One region of the Aminobacter sp. BA135 genome, then DNA from elsewhere that is predicted to be linked to it. Evidence: predicted binding sites of a transcription regulator. Region 1 holds the regulator's gene; each other region holds the start of a gene.

Region 1 (4,904 bases):
GCGCGGACGCGATCCTGATCATCATGGCGAGCCTGAGCGACGACGATGCCAGGCGCCTCGAGGATGAGGCGTTCGAAATCGGCATGGACGTGCTCGTCGAGGTCCATGACGAAGAAGAGACAGAACGCGCACTGAAGCTTCAGTCGCGCCTGCTCGGCATCAACAACCGCAACCTGCGCACATTCGAGGTCAGCCTCGACACGTCAGAGCGCCTGGCGCCGATGGTGCCGGCAGACCGGCTGCTGGTCGGCGAAAGCGGCATCTTCACCCATGCCGATTGCCTGCGTCTGGAGAAATCCGGCATCTCCAGTTTCCTCGTCGGCGAAAGCCTGATGCGGCAGGCCGACGTGACCTCGGCGACGCGTGCGCTGCTCGATGGCGCAGCCCTGGCAAGCGCCTGACATGGCAACCACCCTCACCCATATCGGCGCCACCGGCGAGGCCAACATGGTCGATGTCGGCGACAAGGCCGAGACAACACGCACGGCAATTGCCGAAGGCCATGTCGTCATGCGTCCGGAAACGCTTGATCTGATCCTGTCGGGCAACGCCAAGAAGGGCGACGTGCTCGGCACCGCCCGCATTGCCGGCATCATGGCGGCCAAACGCACGCATGAGCTCGTGCCGCTCTGCCATCCCATTCTTTTGACCAAGGTTTCGGTCGAGATCGAGCCAGATGAGGCGCTGCCCGGCCTGCACGTCACGGCGCTTGCCCGCGTCACCGGCAAGACCGGCGTCGAGATGGAAGCGCTGACGGCTGCCTCGGTCGCCTGCCTTACCATCTACGACATGGCCAAGGCCGCCGACCGCGGCATGGTGATCTCCGGCATCCGATTGGTCGAGAAGACCGGCGGCAAGTCGGGCGACTACAAGGCTGCCGAATAGATGGCGCTGCTGCCCGTCGCCGACGCCCTGGCGCGCCTGCTCGACGCTGCCGAACCACGCGGCACGGAAACTGTCGGCCTTGCCCAGGCATCGGGCCGCGTGCTGTCGGCTCCACTACACGCCCTGCGCACCCAGCCGCCCTTTGACGCCTCCGCCATGGATGGCTACGCCGTCCAGGCCGCCGACATCGCTTCACTGCCGGCGCAGCTCAAGGTCATCGGCCAGGCACCCGCCGGCAAGCAGTTCACGGGCACCGTCGGGGCGGGCGAGTGCGTCCGCATCTTCACCGGCGCACCGGTGCCTGAGGGCGCGGATACCGTCGTCATTCAGGAAAACGTTCGCGATATCGGCAATGGCGAGATCGCGGTGCTCGAGCCAACGCTTGCTGGCCGTAACATCCGCGCCAGGGGCCTCGACTTCAAGCAGGGTGACCTCATCCTTGATGCAGGACGTGTGCTCGACCCGGCTGCGCTCTCGCTGATCGCAGCTGCCAATCATCCCAGCGTCGAAGTGCTGCGGGCGCCCCTGGTCGCCATCATCGCCACCGGCGACGAGCTGTTGCCGCCGGGCAGCAATCCCGGGCCCGACCAGATCATCGCCTCCAACGCCTATGGCGTCGCGGCGATCGTTCAGTCGGTTGGCGCGCGCGTGCTCAATCTCGGCATCGCCGCCGACCGCACCGAGGCAATCTCCGCACTGGTCGCCAAGGCGCTCGCCGCCGACGCCGATGTGATCGTCACGCTGGGCGGCGCTTCGGTCGGCGACCACGACCTCGTTCACCGTGTCCTGACCGATCTCGGCATGGATCTCAACTTCTGGAAGATCGCGATGCGCCCGGGCAAGCCGCTGATGTTCGGCCGGCTCGGCGACAGCCGCTGCGTCGGCCTGCCGGGCAATCCGGTCGCCAGCCTGATCTGCTCGCAGATTTTCCTGAAACCTCTGCTGGCGAAGCTTGGCGGCCGCCCTTATTCGCCCGATATGCGCAACGGCATTCTCGACATGGCAATGGCGGCCAACGACCTGCGCCAGGACTTTGTCCGCGCGATTGCGCGCGAGACCGCTGAGGGTCTCGTCGTCACACCCTACCTGATCCAGGACTCTTCGATGCTGCGCACGCTGGCCGACGCCAACTGCGCCATCGTGCGGGTGCCCTTCGCGCCTGCAGTCGAAGCCGGCAGCGCCTGCCAGGTGATGATGTTGCGCTGAGCAGCACCTTCCACCCTTCACGAAATATCAACAGTTGCGGAACACAACTGGAACAGATAGTGTTTGTTCTGGGTTTGTTTTTCTTCTGATTCCTCGGGGGTGGCGATGCTGACGCGCAAACAACACGAGCTTTTGCTATTCATCCACGAGCGGCTGAAGGAAGCGGGTATTCCGCCGTCCTTCGACGAGATGAAGGAAGCACTCGACCTCGCCTCCAAGTCCGGCATCCATCGCCTGATCACGGCGCTCGAAGAACGCGGCTTCATCAGACGCCTGCCCAACCGGGCGCGCGCGCTTGAAGTGCTGCGCCTGCCCGATTCGATCGCGCCTGGCCTCAACGCAGCGAAGAAGTTCTCGCCCAGCGTCATCGAGGGTAGCCTCGGCCGCAAACCCGAGCCGTCACGCAGCATGTCGGCCGGCAATGACGACGATGTTGCTTCGGCGGTTGCCATTCCCGTCATGGGACGCATCGCTGCCGGTGTGCCTATCGACGCCATCCAGCACAAGACGCATTCGATTTCGGTGCCGCCAGACATGATCATGGGCGGCGAGCATTACGCGCTCGAGGTCAAGGGCGACTCGATGATCGAGGCCGGCATCTTCGACGGCGACACTGTGGTCATCCGCAGCTCGACCACGGCCAATCCCGGTGAGATCATCGTCGCCCTCGTCGACGACGAAGAAGCGACGCTCAAGCGTTTCCGCCGCAAGGGTGCCTCGATCGCTCTTGAGGCCGCCAATCCGGCCTATGAAACCCGCATCTTCGGACCCGACAGGGTCAAGGTGCAGGGCAAGCTTGTCGGCCTGATCCGCCGCTATTGATTGCCGGGGCTGCGTTCCGCCACCTCGGCCTGTCCATACTGCTGCAATCTGTATAAGCCGGACCTGCCCTGTTGCTATCGTGCCGTATCTGACGGCTCTGCGACGGCGGGTACAGATCTCGGACTCACCGTGTGGCCGCAGTCGGCGCTTTTGGGTGCGCCTTGGTTGCCCCGGCAGGTGTCTTCGGGGGCATCTCCGTTCGCTTGTAGGGTGGCAGGCCCCTCGCCTCGCGCGAAAATTGGCGCTGCGCATGCCACGGGCGGTACGGTTCCGCCACAGCGTGGCGTATCTCGACCGCCTGATCTATGCCAACCGCCTCGGCTGTGATGAATATCGACGCACTGCCAAGGCGCGCCAGCTCGCGTTTGGTGAGCACGGTCACGCCGGGGCAGACGTCGCTTGCCGTGGCATCGTCGACGACGATGAGATCCGCGTTGTCGCAGGCTCGTGCAGCGGCGCTCGCATTCGCCGCATGAACGATCCGTGCACCCTCCGATTGCTGAACCGTGCACAGCCCGCTGTCACATACGAAGGCGTCCGCGCCGGCGGCGTTTAGCTCTCCAGATACTGGTTTGCCGGGTATCGTACCGGCGACATCTGCCTCGGCTGCTGGCTGTGAGCCGGTCTCGCTGGGCATACGGACAGTCCCGTTCGTTGCATTCGCCGCCGAACGGGCCGGGGTGATGAGTGTTTCCGACGCCAGCGCGCGCTGCCAGTTGTCGACGGTGAACTGGTTCGGCCGGACGCGATTGACGGCCAGTTTGCCATCGCCGACCGGGACGCCGACGAGGCGGCCATCTTCCGAAACGAGAACGTTGGGCGTTTCCGTTTCCACGACCGTCAGCAGCCCAAGGGCCGCGAATGGCAGTGCGGCGGCGCGCAGCCAGGTCGTTGCCGTCGACGCGATGACGAGTGCTGCAGTGAGCAACAATACCGCATGTGACGAGACAAGGCCGACCGCATCGACCGGCGAGCGCTCGGAGAACCAGGTGGCGATGCCAATCATTGCCTTCAGGCCGAAGCCCATCGTGTCGAGGAAGGGGCCGTCGAGTCCAAGCGGCATGAAGATGCCAGCCATGACGGCAAAGGGCATGACAAGGACAGACACAAACGGGCTGACTGCCAGATTGGCGAACAGACTGAGGGGCGAGACACGTTGGAAATGCCATGCACCCAAAACGCTGGTCGCGAGCCCGGCAATCACCGACGTCGCGGCGAGACCTATAGCAACTGTCGCAAGCCAGCGCCAGATTTTGGACGGCAGCGATCTCTGACCGACCGGCAGCGCCTGCTCCTCCCGCCGGTCCGACCACCAGGCATATGCGCCAACGAGGGCTGCCGTTGCGGCGAACGACATCTGGAAGCTCGGCCCGACGACTTCGTGGGGCGAGATCATGATCACGAGGACGGCCGAGATCGCCAGGTTGCGCATGGTGAGTGCTGCGCGGTCGAACAGCACGGCCGTCAGCATCACCGCCAGCATGATGAAGCTGCGTTGCGCCGCGACCTCGGCGCCTGAAATGAACAGATAGCCGCCGGTGGCGAGCAGTGCTGCGCCTGCCGCGTACTTCTTGACCGGCCGGTGCGAGGTGAAGCCGGGAAAGGCGGCGAAGCATAGCCGCATCAAAAGCATGACCGTGCCTGCGACCATCGCCATGTGCAGACCCGAGATCGAGATGATGTGGTAGAGCCCGGTACGCCGCAGCGCCTCGTTGACATCCTCGGGAATGCCGCCGCTCACGCCGACGACCAGGGCAGCCGCGATTTCGCCCTCCGGACCGCCAATGCGGTCGCGAATGCGCTGGGCAATCTTCTGGCGCACATTCTCGATCGACGCGAATGCACGATTACTGGCCGACAGCGGCTGGGTGGTTGCAGCAAACTCTGGGCCTTTCATGAAAAACCCGCTGGCGCCGATGCCGTCGAAATAGCTTTCGAAGGAAAAATCATAGCTGCCCGGCCGCACAGGCCCGGACGGCGGCATCAGCCTG
Region 2 (4,904 bases), 1.5 Mb from region 1:
GCGTCTCGATGTCGGCCTTCCACTTGTGGTGGTTCTCGACCGGATCGACCGAAATGCCGATGATCTTGGCATTGCGCTTGGCAAAGTCGGCCTTCAGCCCGGCCATGTAGCCGAGTTCGGTGGTGCAGACGGGCGTGAAATCCTTTGGGTGCGAAAACAGCACGGCATAACCGTCACCGATCCAGTCGTGGAAGCTGATTGCGCCTTCCGTGGTGTCGGCCTTGAAATCCGGGGCAGTATCGTTGATGCGAAGGCTCATTGTCGGTTCCTCCTGAATGCGATGCACACGGCTTGCGCCGGCCACAATGGCCTGATCCTGGCGTCCGTGTGCGAAAACGCCATTTTGCGCCAAGCGCGTGAAAACGACAATGGCCGGGACGTGCCCGGCCATTGAATGCATCTCTGTGGCTTACTGCCACAATGGCCGGGACGTGCCCGGCCATTGAATGCGTCCAGACGGCTTACTGCTTGATCGGCGCGTATTTGCCGTCGTGCCACTGGTTGATGTCATAGCTGGCGTTCTTGAGATCGCCCTTCTCGTCGAAGACGACATCGCCGACGACGGTGCTGATCGGCTTGCCGTCCTTGAGCGCCTCGGCGACCTTCATCGGGTCATCGGTGCCGGCACGCTCGATGCCCTGGGCGAAAGCCTGGATGGTGGCGTAGGAGAACAGAGTGAAGCCTTCCGGCACGAAACCGCCGGCCTTGATCTTCTCGACAGCTTCCTTGGCCTCGGGCTTGGCCTGCGGGTCGGAGGGGAACACGAACAGCGTGCCCTCGCCGGCCGGGCCGGCGATCTGCCAGAACTCGGGCGAAGCGATCGAGTCGGGCATGATCAGCTGATACTTGAAGTTCTGCTCGGCCGACTGGCGCAGGATGAGGCCGGCCTCGGGGTGGTAGCCGCCGAAATAGACGACGTCGGCCTTGAGCTCCTTGAGCTTGGTGACCAGCGCCGAATAATCCTTCTCGCCGGCATTGATGCCTTCATAGAGAACTTCGGTCAGGCCACCGGCATTCATCGTCGCCTTGACGGCGTCGGCGACACCCTGGCCGTAGGCGCTCTTGTCGTGCAGCACGACGACGTTCTTGCCCTTGTACGTCTCGGCGATCCACGGGCCGATGAAGGCGCCCTGGGCGTCGTCACGCGTGTAGAGACGCATGATCGTCGGCCAGCCCTTCTTGGCGGCGTCGTCGGTCAAGACCGGGTTCGAGGATGCCGGCGACATCATCAGCGCGCCGCTCTCGGCATAGACGGCGGAGGCCGGGATGCTCGAGCCCGAGCAGGCGTGGCCGTCGATGAACTTGATGCCGTTGGCAACGATGCGGTTGGCCACCGAAACCGCCTGCTTGGGATCGCAGACGTCGTCTTCGATCGACAGCTTGAGCTGGCGCCCGAGAACGCCGCCCTTTTCGTTGATCGCCTTGACGGCGGCTTCCGCACCTTGCTTGAACTGGTCGCCGATATTGGCGAGCTGGCCGGTCATCGGGCCGGCTACGGCAATGCCGATATCCTGCGCGTAGGCAGCGCCTGCGCTGAGCGACAGGCCGACAAGTGCCGCGCCAAATGTACGTTTCAAATGCATTGTTACCCTCCCTGGGACGCTCCGGCTTCCCCGGATCACGTCATGCGTGCAATCGCCGAAAGCTGTCATTGCGACCGGGACTTGTCTTGGCGCATCGGCGTCAGGATGTTGTGCCTGCAAACGGGGCGGCGGGCAATGCGGTGGCCGAACGATGCTGCCACGCCATGGGGTCAAAACAAAAAGGCCGCGCCGATCTTGTGTGATCGGTCACGGCCTTTTTCGTGGAGAGCGCCGCGAGCATCTTCGGCCCGTCGGACATTCGCCTGCCCTGTCTAACTCGGTCCAGCTGGTGATGAGACATGCTGGAGGTCATGTCCCTGGCACATCTTGCTCGTCCTTCAAGCAGTGCGCTCTTGTGATTGGGGGCTGCCATCCCGGCGCCCCGGCTCTTCCCCCGAAGAAGCTTGATCAGTGCATCGTCATCCATTCGCGCGCTTCGCGCAGCGCCTTGACGATGTCTAGCTTGGACATCGTGCCGGAGAGCTCCGAGCGCAGGGCGGCCGCCCGGGCCGAACCCTTGATCGCGGCGATGTTGAACCATTTGTGGGCGGCAACCACGTCGACCTCGCAGTCGCGGCCGGTCGCATACATCATGCCGAGTTCGAGAAGAATGTCGGCCTGAGCGGTGGTTCCCATCGCGCCGAAGCCAGCGTCAAAGATTTCGAAACGTGCCATTTTCTTATCCCCTGCCTGTCTCCTGAGAGCCGGCCCGCTGGTAGTCAGGAGCTGCCCTTTCGATGCTTCCGAGAATGCCGGGGAGCCTTGAATCCGCCGTTAAATGGCTTGCTTAACTCGAAGAAAACAAACTGAAAACAAAGGGTAAAGCTCGGAATTCATTAAGGATAGGAGTCCTTGCGGCGGCTGGAATTTGAAGAAAATGCGATGAAAATTCTCAAGTCGCCGGATAAGTCTTTGATAACCACGCGGCACATTGATCGATAGCCAGGGATGAACTTCGGCACCCGGATGGCGCTTTTCGGCGGTCTCAAAAAGGCTCAAAACTTACCCAGCGGCACCACTTTCGTTTTGCCGACGGCTGCATTACGCTTACGTTTGCGTAAACGTCAGGCAGGGAGAGTGCCTGTGGGCGACAATTCAACCGGGAGGACTTCAATGCTTCGCAAGATGAGCCTGGCCATCGCGGCCACCCTGATGATGGCGGGTGCGGCCTATGCCGATCCGATCGAAGGCAACTGGAAGACGGAAGCCGGATCGACTGCCGCGATCACGCCCTGCGGCGGCGGCTTCTGCATCACGCTGAAGGACGGCAAGCACGCCGGCAAGAAGATCGGCACGTTCAATGCCAATGGCGGCACCTATGCCGGCAAGATCACCGATCCGGCCAATGACAAGACCTACACCGGCAAGGCTTCGGTCGCAGGCTCGACGCTCAAGATGAGCGGCTGCGTGCTCGGCGGCCTGATCTGCAAGACGCAGAACTGGAAGAAACTGTAAGGCGACCAGGAAATAGTCGTCAGAATTCGAGGGGAGGCAGTGCCGGCAGGCGCTGCCTCCCCTGTTCGTTTGCGCGCTGTCTGCGCGTTCAGGCCCTGGCGCGCTGGCCGAACAGCACTTTCTGGGCTTCCTTGTCGTCGGCGAGGTTGCGGCGGTGGTCTTCGCCGACAGCCAGACCGCGGCTCACCGCCGGACGAGCCAGCAACGTGTCGAACCAGCGCTTGAGATGCGGGAAGTCCTCGAGCTCCTGGCCCTGGTTCTTGTAAGGCTTGACCCAGCCGAGCGAGGCGATGTCGGCGATCGAATAGTCGCCGGCAAGGAACTCGCGATCGGCGAGGCGCTTGTTCATCACGCCATAGAGCCGGTTGACCTCATTGGTGTAGCGATCGATGCCATAGGCGATCTTCTCAGGCGCATATTGCCGGAAGTGATGGGCCTGGCCGGCCATCGGGCCGAGGCCGCCAACCTGCCAGAACAGCCACTGATCGACCTCGGCGCGGCCGCGCTCGTCCGCGGGATAGAGCTTGCCGAATTTGCGGCCGAGATATTGCAGGATCGCCCCGGATTCGAAGATCGAGATCGGCGCGCCGCCCCATTTGCCGTCTGCTGTCGGCCCTTCCGGGTCGATGATCGCCGGCATGCGGTTGTTGGGCGCGATCTTGAGGAATGACGGCTCGAACTGCTCGCCCTTGCCGATGTTGATGTATTTGACCGTGTAGGGAACGCCAAGTTCCTCCAGCATGATCGAAATCTTCCAGCCATTGGGCGTGGGCCAGTAATAGAGTTCGATCGGCAATGTCTGGCTGGTCATTCCGCAGTCTCCGTCAGGTGAGCGATGCTCTGGAGATATGCGCGGCGGGACGAAACACAACCCTGCGGACCCATCAAGGCTCGTCAATAAATTTGAACCGAAGATGAACGGAGGTCTCAGAACCCGTTCAGTCGCAGCTTGGCATAGTCCGATCCATCGAAGGAGAAGACACCAATGCTCGCCCGCCGGTTCACCATCGTCTGCCTGCTCAGTGCCCTGTTCGGGATCATGTTCGCAACGTTGGTGGCAGAGACCAGCCGCCCTGCCCGCTCCTGGGAAATCGTGAAGAAGTAACGACGCAACACAAGATCGAAAAGAAGCAACGCCAATGACCCGCACCGCAACCCAGATCAAGAAGACGCTCCGGCTGCTGCCGCGCGCCGCCATGATCCTGATGGTCCTTGCCGCTCCGGTGCTGGCCGTTCCGCAGCTTCGCGCCGACAACGGCTCGACCATCGAGGCGCCTGCCGCCCGCAAGAGCGGCGTCGGCTTCGTGCTCCTAGTCAGCCTGCAGCGCAGCTGAGAGATTTGAAAGGACGCGCCGCGAGACCTCTCGCAGCCGTCATAATTGATCTCTATAATAGGTCATGGAAAAGCGAATCTATCCTCAACCTATCGAATCGATCTCTTCGCCGCTGCCGTTTCCTCGGCAGAGCTTTACTGATGCCGACAAGGCGGTTGCTGCCTTGCAGGCGCTTTACGAGCGCAACACCGCCTTCCTGCGCGATGCCTTCGCCTCGCTGGCAGCCGGTGCCGACACCAATGTCAGGTTCCGCGCCTGCTATCCCGAAGTCGGCGTCACCACGACGTCCTATTCCCAGGTCGACTCGCGCCAGGCCTATGGCCACATGCCGACCCCTGGGCATTTCTCGACGACGATCACCCGGCCCGACCTGTTCAAGAGCTACCTCACCGAGCAGCTCAAGCTGATCATGCGCAACCATGGCGGCCCGGTGACGGTTTCGGAATCGACGACGCCGATCCCGCTGCATTTCGCCTTCCTCGAGGGCACCCATGTCGACGGTGCCGCCGCCGACCGCATCCAGCGGCCGATC
Region 3 (4,904 bases), 410 kb from region 1:
ACGGAACGTTCCATGCTCGGGACGCAGCGGAAACAGGCGCTCCAACGGCACGAAGACGAGTGACAACAACACGACATTAAGGACCAGCCAGTCCAGGCCGACATGAATCGGCGCGTCGCCGTCGTAATCGACATGGACGCCGGTGCCACCCAGAATGATGGCCAGCGTGGCAAGACCGATACCGGCAAGGCCCAGTTTCTTCGACGGCCTGAGCAGGATGTTCAGAGCGGAGAAGAAGAAGCCGGCAATGATGGCGAGTACGAGCAGCCCGCGCATGAACTCGACCGGATAGGAACTGCGCAGTTCGGACGTGGTCAACCATTCGGGAAACCGGAAGACCAGGACCGCACAGAAACTTCCGAGGGACAACAAAAGCCCCAGCAGACCGGAAAACCAGCCGGATCCGAAACCTTGTGGTCCATGATCACCGAGCATGCGTTCGAACCAGCGGTCAAGCGCCGTGTGGCGGGACGTTGGCTCTGGCGCCGGGTCTGTCAAATGCCCTCACACTGGGTTCACGAACCCGTCCAGTACCTTCTTCTGGCCGGCCTTGTCGAAGTCGATGGTCAGCTTGTTGCCGTCGATGACTGAGATGTTGCCATTGCCGAATTTCTGGTGGAACACCCGGTCGCCGACCTCGAAGCGCGAGGGCTCCGTCGCGACCGACTTGGCGACCAGTTCGCCGTCGATGGTGCGGCCCTTGACTGAGCCGCGGCCGGCGCCGAAGCCGGAATCGGTTTCGCCATAGCCAATGCGTTCGACCGAATGGCCGGAGCGGGAACCCCAGTTGCGGTCGGTGGCTTCGGTGCGGTTCTGCTGGGCACGCTGCCAGCCCGGCGTTGCGTAGGTGTTGGAGAAGGACTTTTCACCGACGCTGTCGAAGCGCGAGGCACCGTAGGGGTTCTGGCGGCCGCCGCCATAGCCGCCATAGGAATTGCCGGCATCAGCCACTTCGACATGCGCCTCGGGCAGTTCGTCGAGGAAGCGCGAGGGGATGGTCGACTGCCACAAGCCATGGATGCGGCGGTTGGAGACGAACCACAGATGCAGGTTCTTCTTGGCGCGGGTCAGGCCGACATAGGCGAGGCGGCGTTCCTCCTCGAGACCCGAGCGGCCGCCTTCGTCGAGGGCGCGCTGGTGCGGGAACAGGCCTTCCTCCCAGCCGGGCAGGAAGACGGTCTCGAATTCGAGGCCCTTGGCCGAATGCAGCGTCATGATCGAGACGGCGTCGAGCTGTTCGTCCTGCTCGGCGTCCATGACGAGGGCGACATGTTCGAGGAAGGAACGCAGCGACTCGTATTCCTCCATGGAGCGGATCAGCTCCTTGAGGTTTTCGAGCCGGCCCGGCGCTTCGGCCGAGCGGTCGTTCTTCCACATATCGGTATAGCCGCTCTCTTCGAGAATGATCTCGGCGAGTTCGGTATGCGGGGTGTTGTCGAGCGCCTTCTGCCAGCGCTCGAAATTGGCTGCGACCTCGCGCAGGGCGGCGCGCGGCTTGGGCTTGAGTTCGTCGCTCTCGGCGAGCTGGGCGGCTGCCTGCAGCATCGGCACGCCAAGGGCGCGCGCGGTATCGTGGACCTGGCGGATGGCGGCTTCGCCGAGGCCGCGCTTGGGCACGTTGACGATGCGCTCGAAGGCGAGATCGTCGGCACCTTGGGCGACGACGCGGAAATAGGCCATGGCGTCGCGGATTTCCTGGCGCTCGTAGAAGCGCGGGCCGCCGATGACGCGGTAGTTAAGGCCAAGCGTGACGAAGCGGTCTTCGAACTCGCGCATCTGGAACGAGGCGCGCACCAGGATCGCCATGTCGTTGAGATTGTGTTTCTGGCGCTGCAGCTGTTCGATGGTCTCGCCGACGGCGCGGGCTTCCTCCTCGGAATCCCAGGCGGCATGGACATTGACCTTGCCGTCTTCGGGATCATTGCGTTCGGTGAACAGCGTCTTGCCGAAACGGCCCTCATTGTGGGCGATGAGGTGGGCGGCGGCGCCCAGTATGTGCGCGGTCGAGCGGTAGTTGCGCTCGAGCCGGATGACGACGGCGCCGGGGAAATCCTTGTCGAAGCGCAGGATGTTGTCGACCTCGGCGCCGCGCCAGCCATAGATCGACTGGTCGTCGTCGCCGACGCAACAGACATTCTTCTGCCCCGGACCACCGGTTTCCTGGGCCAGGAGCCGCAGCCACATATATTGCGCGGTGTTGGTGTCCTGGTACTCGTCGACCAGAATGTATTTGAAGCGCTTGTGGTATTCCTTGAGCACATCAGGGTAGGCGCGGAAGATGCGGATCGGATGACACAACAGGTCGCCGAAGTCGCAGGCGTTCAGCGTCTGCAGCCGGTCCTGATAGGCCTTGTAGAGCTCGCGACCCTTGCCGTTGGCAAAGGAGCGGGCGTCGCCCTCGGGGATCTCGGCTGGACCGAGGCCCTTGTTCTTCCAGCCGTCGATCATCATGGCGAACTGGCGCGCCGGCCAGCGCTTGTCGTCGAGGCCCTCGGCCTGGATCAACTGCTTGATCAGGCGGATGACGTCGTCGGTGTCGAGGATGGTGAAGTCGGAGCGCAGCCCTGCCAGTTCGGCATGGCGGCGCAGCATCTTGACGCCGATCGAATGGAAGGTGCCGAGCCACGGCATGCCCTCGACCGCTTCGCCGACAAGGTGGCCGATGCGCTGCTTCATCTCGCGCGCCGCCTTGTTGGTAAAGGTGACGGCGAGAATCTGGCTGGGGTAGGCGCGGCCCTGGCTGAGGATATGGGCGATGCGGGTGGTGAGCACGCGCGTCTTGCCGGTACCGGCGCCGGCGAGCACCAGAACCGGGCCTTCGGTGGTCTCGACAGCCTGGCGCTGCTCGGGGTTCAGGCCGTTGAGGTAATCGGGCGCTGACGGCGCCTGGCGCGCGGCCATGGCGCGCGCAGCGATACCGCTGGGCGCAGGCGTGCTAGCGGCCCGGGGCGCCATCCCGCCGGGCTCGTCGAAAAAGGGCATGTCGTCCGGAAAGTCTGACATTTGCCCCGAATGTAGTGATTCGGGGCGGAAAGGCCAGAAGTGTCTCTGTTTTGTTCTGGTTTTGCCGGGAAAAGCGAGCGGTGTTGACCCTGCCGCAGGCGCTTTGCTAGCGTGGCTGACGGCTTGATGTGGCCGGCAGTCCGCGCCCTCCGGGGGTATGGCGAACACATCGGACGCTTCCGTCACCTGATCCCATGGGATGGTGAGAGCATCGGCAATGCGGGCACTGATGGGATTTCTCGCCACAACCAGAGGATCGGAAGATCATGCGAACCTATCGTGACGCAAAGGCGATGGCGAAGGCCATGCGCGAGGCGCTTGCCCAGAAGAATCTCGAAGTCAGCCACAGCGAGGCGCTCGAGATCGTCGCCAGGCAATTCGGCGTGGAGACCTGGAACATCCTGTCGAGCAAGCTCGAGAAGGCGGAAGAGCCGACAGCCGCTGCGGTGAGTTTCACCCAGCCGGTGCCGATCTTCCGCATATTCGACGAAGACAAGGCGAGGGGCTTTTACGAGGGTTTCCTCGACTGCAGCATCGACTGGGAGCACCGCTTCCACCCCGGCGCACCGCTCTATTGCCAGGTGTCACGCGGCGACTTGAGGCTGCATCTGTCGGAGCATTCGGGCGACGCCAGCCCGGCTGCGACGGCTGTCTGCTACATGAAGGGCGTCGAGGCGTTCCAGAAGGGGCTGATTGCCAAGAACTACAAGTACAACCGCCCAGGCCTGGAGCGGCAGGACTGGGGGCTGGAGTGCCAGGTGATCGACCCGTTCGGCAACCGCATCCGCTTCATGGAAAGCGAAGACTGAGCGCTTGTCGAAGCGCCCGCGCCGACCTCGCGCGGGCGCTTTTTCGTGGCTGCGGCGATCACGCAACAGTGAAACCAACTACATTTGCATACGTTAAACTCCCGGCCTCGGAACCAGACAGGGAGCGAGAGATGACACCACCTGCCATTACCCAGGCGATGATCGACGCCTATGACGAATACACCCACCTGACACTCGACCGGCGCGGCTTCATGGAGAAGCTGACCAGGCTTGCCGGCTCGGGCGCTGCCGCGGCGGCGATCGTGCCGTTGCTTACGGCCAACCAGGCGCGGGCGGCGATCGTCGCCGACGACGACAAGCGGCTGAAGGCTGAGGACATCACCTATCCCGGCGGCGCGGGAGAAATGAAGGGCTATCTCGTCCGTCCAGCCGACGCCACAGGCAAGCTGCCGACTGTCATCGTCATTCATGAGAACAGGGGCCTCAACCCGCATATCCGCGACGTGGCGCGGCGGGTAGCACTGGAAGGCTTCGTGGCGCTGGCGCCCGATTATCTGTCGCCGCTCGGCGGCACGCCGGCGGATGAGGAAAAGGCACGCGAAATGTTCGGCCAGCTCGATGCGGCGCAGACCGTGGCCAATGGCGTGGCAACGGTGGCGTTCCTGAAGGGCCATGAAGGCGGCAACGGCAAGGTTGGCGCTATGGGCTTCTGCTGGGGTGGCGGAACCGTCAACGCGCTGGCCGTCAACGCGCCCGATCTCGCCGCCGGCGTTGCCTATTATGGCTCCCAGCCGAAGGACGAGGCCGATATCGCCAAGATCAAGGCGGCGCTGATGCTGCATTATGCGGGGAAGGACGACCGCATCAACGCCGGCATCGACGCCTACAAAGCTGCACTGGAAAAGGCCGGCAAGGAGTTCCAGCTGTTCGTCTATGACGGCGCCCAGCACGCCTTCAACAACGACACCTCGGAAGCCCGCTACGACAAGGCGGCGGCGGAACTCGCCTGGGGGCGGACAGTCGGCTTCTTCAAGGAAAAGCTCGCCTGAACCGAGGGCGGCGACAACGACGCAGTCTGATCTACGAAAAGCCCGCGCCTGACGGCGCGGGCTTTTCTGCTGAGCGGCCTGG

The links. Region 1 encodes LexA, which represses DNA repair genes until DNA is damaged. Its sites were predicted from a motif close to TGTTCNNNNTGTGTTCNG; they were not measured.
Region 2: SLT36_RS22295 (sel1 repeat family protein) is a predicted target of LexA. The motif match lies at 2,381-2,398, and genes of this name have one in related genera.
Region 3: SLT36_RS12955 (ATP-dependent helicase) is a predicted target of LexA. The motif match lies at 3,044-3,061, and genes of this name have one in related genera.

The regions. Positions count from the first base shown of each region.
Region 1 covers NZ_CP139572.1:3,092,760-3,097,663, reverse strand. Annotated here, with positions in the region: gene trpC (indole-3-glycerol phosphate synthase TrpC) at 1-401, shown strand, start outside; gene moaC (cyclic pyranopterin monophosphate synthase MoaC) at 403-885, shown strand; gene SLT36_RS15035 (molybdopterin molybdotransferase MoeA) at 886-2,091, shown strand; gene lexA (transcriptional repressor LexA) at 2,197-2,913, shown strand; gene SLT36_RS15025 (ComEC/Rec2 family competence protein) at 3,038-4,904, opposite strand, start outside.
Region 2 covers NZ_CP139572.1:4,563,246-4,568,149, forward strand. Annotated here, with positions in the region: gene SLT36_RS22285 (peroxiredoxin) at 1-259, opposite strand, end outside; gene SLT36_RS22290 (ABC transporter substrate-binding protein) at 462-1,583, opposite strand; gene SLT36_RS22295 (sel1 repeat family protein) at 1,992-2,258, opposite strand; gene SLT36_RS22300 (DUF2147 domain-containing protein) at 2,697-3,038, shown strand; gene SLT36_RS22305 (glutathione S-transferase family protein) at 3,127-3,849, opposite strand; gene SLT36_RS22310 (hypothetical protein) at 3,966-4,178, opposite strand; gene SLT36_RS22315 (hypothetical protein) at 4,178-4,372, shown strand; gene SLT36_RS22320 (AMP nucleosidase) at 4,437-4,904, shown strand, end outside.
Region 3 covers NZ_CP139572.1:2,678,872-2,683,775, forward strand. Annotated here, with positions in the region: gene SLT36_RS12950 (sterol desaturase family protein) at 1-369, opposite strand, end outside; gene SLT36_RS12955 (ATP-dependent helicase) at 505-3,003, opposite strand; gene SLT36_RS12960 (glyoxalase superfamily protein) at 3,270-3,812, shown strand; gene SLT36_RS12965 (dienelactone hydrolase family protein) at 3,944-4,822, shown strand.